One region of the Chryseobacterium sp. TQ-BC-N36 genome, then DNA from elsewhere that is predicted to be linked to it. Evidence: riboswitches for the same ligand, from Rfam matches in the RefSeq annotation. Region 1 holds a riboswitch; the other holds the start of a gene.
The links. A riboswitch is a leader RNA that binds a small molecule or an ion and turns the genes downstream of it on or off. The one in region 1 is predicted to bind cobalamin.

Region 1 (3,136 bases):
CTTTGGGCAGGAACGATCGTATTGGGACTCTTTGTAAAAATTATAATATTGTTCTTATGAGTAAGCTTCATGTTGATAGTATTACAAAATCTTTTAATGAAAGAAAAATTCTGCAGGATATTTATATAGGATGCGAAACAGGGCAAGTCATAGGCCTTCTTGGCAGAAATGGAAGCGGAAAGTCAACACTGTTAAAAATCATCTCCGGAATTGAGCATGGTGATACTCAGTTTATAAGATGTGACAACAAAATTTTGAGAACCATACCTAATAGAAAAAACAGAATTTCCTATTTACCACAGGATCTTTTTTTACCAAAATATATAAAAATAAAAAATCTGATTCCTCTTTTTTGTAATCAAAGGAATACTGAGCTGCTTTTTACTTCAGAATTTGTACAGCCTTTCCTTCATGAAAAACCTAAAAACCTTTCCAAAGGCGAACAGAGAATTATTGAAACGCTGATGATCATTTATTCTGAAGCTGACTTTATTTTACTGGACGAGCCATTCCATAGTCTTTCTCCCAAGGTTACTGAAGAACTAAAGAAAAACATTCATCAGGAATCAGCATATAAAGGCTTTATCATTTCTGATCATAATTTTAAAGATGTTATGGATATTTCCGGTCTTATATATCTGCTTTCTGAGGGTCACCTGAAACAAATAAAAGATTTAAGCGAACTGCAGCGTTATAATTATATTCCGAAAAGCATTTAATTTATATATTTGAAGAATCAAAAAATTTTCATGATGACTTTCATAAACAAAGCATTCTATTTATCCGCTTTCAGTATTTTTTCTTTAGCTTTTGTAAAAGGACAGAACAAAGTTCCTTTCGGAGTGGTAAAAGCTGAGGAAGGATATGCCAATGTACGGGTTCATAAAGACAATTACAGAAAAATTGTGGACAAGATCCGTATGCGTAAAGGTGATGTATTTGTTTATGTAAAGCCTGCTCCCGGAGAAACAGAATGGATCTGGATCAAATATCCTGAAAAGCAGGATGATGACAAACCGTTTGTACGTTATGAAACGCTTGATAAAGAAGGAATGGTGAATAAAGAACGTATTGCTTATATTGATCAGCTTCCTGCCTATACTCCCTCCAAATCCAAAAACGGAAGATCACTTATTTTCACCGATAATTCTGATCCTAAAATTCCAACTTCCCAAAGAAGCAAAGTGGTGATTGATATCTATCCTTCCAATGCAGGATACCGTAAAAAGGAAAAAGACGCTGATGGGAAACTTCTTACCATTGATAAAGTAAAGCCCTGGGGAATTGGAAATGACCTTCCTGAAGGAATGACTGAAATCAAATCAATCAGGGTACAACAGCCCGGAAGAGGTTCTGTTTTTGTAAGAGAAGCCATCAAAAACATGTTCCAGCCTACCATGGATTTTGAGAACGTTGGAGTAACTTCCCTTGATAACGATAATATTTTCCTGTATATGATCAACGGCTCAGGAGAAAACAGATACACAACATTGTGGACCATCAAGAAAGGAAGAGTAATCAGCCAGATTATTTATCATAATCCGGAATAAATTCATTATTTTTGCATCCGAAAAAGTTTTACGCTTATTCATCACAGAAATTGGTTCTGCATCACTGCAGATTAAAAGGGAACCGTGTGAAAATCACGGACTGTCGCGCAACTGTAAGTAACTGAAGTCTTTATCAAAGATCCACTGTGCGAGGCATGGGAAGGAGATAAATGATGTTACAAGTCAGGAGACCTGCCTTTTTCTTAAACATGTAACTTTCGCGGTCTGAAGTTGTATTGATCTGATGAATTGTTTCAGGAATTCTCCAAATTCCTGTGATTATTCTGTTGTTTTAATATCATTTCATATCGCTTTAATTAATAATGATATATGACTACAGAAGAAAGAATTGAAGCATCCGAAACCAGAATCTTTAAAGCGGTTTTCCCTAACACAACCAATCATTACGACACCCTTTTTGGTGGTACGGCCATGCAGTTGATGGACGAAGTCGCTTTTATCACCGCAACCCGTTTTGCCAGAAAAAGAGTAGTAACGGTAAGCAGTGACAAGATCGATTTCAAAAAACCTATTCCTGCCGGAACTATTGTGGAACTGATCGGGAAAGTTTCCTATGTAGGAAAAACCAGTATGAAAGTAAACGTTGAAATTTACACTGAGCAGATGTATTCCTACGAAAGAGAAAAAGCCATAGTAGGTGATTTTACTTTTGTAGCGATTGATGAATTCAAGAAACCAATCCAGATACTATAAATACTAAAAGTTTCGGGCGGCCTCTGGCCGCCCGAAACTTTCCCCGAAGCAATATAATATATCTTCATTAAACAATGATTGGAATTCATTACGTTTTTCTTTAATTTTAGCCCTCGGGAAATTATTCTTACTATTTCCCAAAACTATAGAAGAACTGATATTACATGAAAAAAATTATTTTAATCATTACACTCGTCCTTTCAGTATCATTAGCAGCACAAAGAGACGTAAAAATTGAACTCCCGGAAAGTTACGAATTGGGAAATATCATTTTAGCACTCACAGAATACGGTAAAACAGATCCATATGACGTTCAGAAAGTTTCTCCGTATTATGATGAAATTATGTCTTATTTTGAGCCTGTAAAAGATCACCCACTCTTAAAAAAAGTAAATTATTCAAGAAAAGACTGGAAAAAATTTCTGGGCTTCCGTACTGACTTTTATGCTTTTTCATTTGATGGAAATGGATTGCTTACGAGAGATTTTCCATTCAATTCATTTGGTCCCAAAGAAGTGGATGAAAATCTGGAACTGATCAATGATTTTGTGAAGAAATCAAATTACAGGGCTTTTTATAAAAATCACCAGCAGTTTTACCATTCTTTAATTGCCAATTACAAAGAGTATTATTACATCAATGATACCTATGCTTTTTTGGATAAAATAGCAGAAAGACCTGCCAATGAAGGAGGTAAAAAGTACATTATCGCCATTTCTCCTTTGGTAGGCGGGCAGAATTGCCATAGAGATATCAACAGCTCCTTAACTGTTGACTTTCCTAATATCGGAGAAGATCTTATCCTTGGAAATCTAAAAGATAATCTTGCAAGAAGGATTCTTGATAATCACACTGTATTTTCGGAAATAGAC
Region 2 (3,136 bases), 1.8 Mb from region 1:
GTAAATCCGAGGTCATACTGGTTGGTAAACTCCGGTTTCAGGTAAGTGTTTCCGATATTGGTATAATACAGATCATTAAAGGTTGGAAGCCTGAAAATTCTTTTATAGAATGCCCTTAGGGTAAGCTCAGGAATTTTTTCAGGCTGATAGCTCATAAAAACGGCAGGTGTCCACTCTCTGGCATCTCCCGGTCTTTTGTTTTTTCTTACTTCTTCAAACGTAAAAGTTCCTAAAAGACTTCCCAGGATTTTGAGCCTGTTCCACTGATACGTTGTCGCCAATGCTACCAATGTGGTGTAACGTGTAGGATAAGAGAAGTTATCCAGATTAGCATCGAGATTATTATACTGGAAATCTCCACTCAGACTGACATCCCAATTGGGTGTAATTGAATAGATATTCGATGAGGAAAGGTAAAGTTCTCTTTGGATATAGGTATTATCGGTATGAATAATAGACTGCGAACGAACTGTATCCATAAAATGGGTATAATCGTAAGCGAATTTTGCTTTCAGCTGTGTTTCAAATTTCGGGAACAGTTTTTTTCTCAGGTTGGCTTGCACAAAATAATTTTCATCGTAAAGTCTTGCCCCTCTTCCTCCAAAACGACCATTGACAATAGGAGCCGGCATCCCACGGTCCGAAATATAACCATATCCCCTGATATTCCAGCTTCCGTTATTTAAAGCTCCGTTGAAAGAGGTTTCAAAGCGTTTTGCTTTAATATCTGAATCCTGTCTCTTTGCAATAGTATCATACGCCTGCTGGCCGTCAGGATATTTCTTTGCATACCTAAATCTGTAAATCCCGTCACTCTGCATAAATTCTCCACTGAAACTGGCAGAAATCCTGTCTGAAATTTTCTGCTCCAACCGGAATGACGGATTAAAGAGATCAATGGAAGCACTTTTTGTCCTTATCACGAGATTGGTCTTTCTCGTTCCTTTAAATACAGGAGTTTTTGGCTGTAAATAGATGGATCCTGAGGATCCGAAATCTTTTGCTGGCTGAAAAATTTCACTTTTCTGTCCATTATATAATGATATTTCTTCCAGATCATCCAATGAATATCTTCCAAGATCCACCAGTCCGTTTTGCGCATTCCCCAATTGAATTCCATCATAGAAAACTCCCACATGCTGGCTTCCCATACTTCGGATATTAATGGTTTTCAAACCTCCTATCCCACCATAATCCTTGATCTGAACCCCTGAAAAATACCGGAGTGCATCAGCTACAGAATGACTGTTCAGTCTCTCAAGCACTTCCCCCTGCATGGTTTGTGCCGGAATGATTTCTTTAAAATTCTTTTTATAAAGATTGATTCCTTTAATGGTCTCTTCCTGAAGACTGTCTTTTTTCCTGGTTTGAGAAGACAAAAGTTGAGATGTGATCACCAATATTGTGAAAACAGCTTTATGAATTGCAGAAGTAGTTAGTTTTGCCGCCATTAGCTCATTTAGTATCATGAAGACGCTAATGGATATAAGAATACAACGACAAAGCACAGCTGTCACTGCACAGAATCATTGATGTCCTAAGCTTTATTCCACGAAAGCGTCAAACGATTATTGTCTGGCAGGTCTTCTGACTTACTCCATTTTTGAAATCCTTCCCATTAAAAAAACAGTGGATATATTTTTCAAAAACTTTGGTGTGGAGCTTACAGCAGCGGGTCTGTTCCGGATTTTCACCGGATTCCCTTTTAAGAGCTTTTTACGGCTCACCAAATTCCGGCAAAGATAAATAATTATTCCTAATACCCAACTAAAATCATGATTGATAAACAATTAAAGCTCCCGGAGGAGCTTTAACATGATTTTATTGAGGGTACACTTTAAATTCCAATATTCAGGAAAATACTGAATCTTGATTTTGCTTCAATATCTCCTCCTGCAAGATGGGTGTACATGGGAAGCATCATTTCACTTCCCAGACTCAGCTTTTTATAAGAAGCTTCAAATCCTAATTTCCCATACAAAGCACTTCCCGCAGTATTGGGCAATGCTTCGTCAAACTGTTTGTTCTGAGCATACACTTCTCCCTGAACTCCTGTTTTTACAGAAAAAATAGATTTTTCATTTCCTGCGACCTGATAAAAGCCCGTTGCAGCGTAGTTCCACTGATTTCCAAATCGGTAGTTTTTCTTATTCTCTGTTTTGACGGTATAATCCGTATTGACCAATACTGCCACTTTATTTTTCTGAAATTTATAATTCAAAGCGGCCTGATAATCCCAGCTTCCTGTTCCCAGCTGAAAACTTGGGTTAACTCCGGATGCTCCTTTTTCATCAAACTTTCCCAGAGGAATTTTCACGCCCAAGCCTCCGCTCAGATGATGGAAATTATCTTTAGAACTCATCAGCTGATAAATTCCCATCAGGTTCAGGTCTCCTATCCCATTTATTTTGATATCTCCCTGCATCGTTTTCTTCTCATGAAAATGGAAGGGCAGGCTTGCATAAACACTCAGTTTTTTCGTCACCGGAATCTTTCCCCAAAGCTGCAGGGTATTGAAATACTGATCCTGCGTAAGATCTTTTACAAATAAGTTTTCTTTGGCTTTGTAATGCTGGGCAAAGTATTTGATTCCAACAAACTGTGGATTCAGCAAAGATTCAAAGCCGGAAGATCCGTTTCCTGCCGCACAGCCACAGGCATCACAATCATCATCAAAATTGAATCTGCCAAAGGTTTCCGGGGCAATGTATGCACTGTCTCTAATGGTCTTCGCCTGATACTGACTCAACAGGATCAAACTTATGATTACTATAATCTTCTTCATGTTTTCTATAAATTATTCTGCAAATTTTGGATTGGATATAAAACTTTTATCCGATAGTGTTTTCAGGAATGCAATGATCGATTGTTTTTCCTGATTGTTCATCGCAATTCCTGTATGACCGTTCTGCTTCAGCTGCAGATCAAGATTCGGATTATCTTCCACCTGGTCCGAATAGAAATTAAGTACTGCCTCCAAGGTGTAAAATCTTCCGTCATGCATATAAGGTGCTGTATATTCTACATTTCTTAAGCTAGGAACCCGAAATTTCATCCAGTCTCCCTGGTTAAGAGTAACTCTGTAGCGTCCGGCATCTTTGAATTCCGTATTGTAATACATTCCTGTATTTCTGAA

Region 2: another riboswitch for cobalamin. It lies ahead of AC3FI7_RS18295 (TonB-dependent receptor plug domain-containing protein); the one in region 1 lies ahead of AC3FI7_RS10015 (acyl-CoA thioesterase).

The regions. Positions count from the first base shown of each region.
Region 1 covers NZ_CM178175.1:2,244,434-2,247,569, forward strand. Annotated here, with positions in the region: gene AC3FI7_RS10005 (ATP-binding cassette domain-containing protein) at 57-719, shown strand; gene AC3FI7_RS10010 (hypothetical protein) at 750-1,550, shown strand; cobalamin riboswitch at 1,585-1,764, shown strand; gene AC3FI7_RS10015 (acyl-CoA thioesterase) at 1,881-2,264, shown strand; gene AC3FI7_RS10020 (hypothetical protein) at 2,429-3,136, shown strand, end outside.
Region 2 covers NZ_CM178175.1:4,081,166-4,084,301, reverse strand. Annotated here, with positions in the region: gene AC3FI7_RS18295 (TonB-dependent receptor plug domain-containing protein) at 1-1,451, opposite strand, end outside; cobalamin riboswitch at 1,561-1,746, opposite strand; gene AC3FI7_RS18290 (transporter) at 1,838-2,785, opposite strand; gene AC3FI7_RS18285 (cytochrome-c peroxidase) at 2,798-3,136, opposite strand, start outside.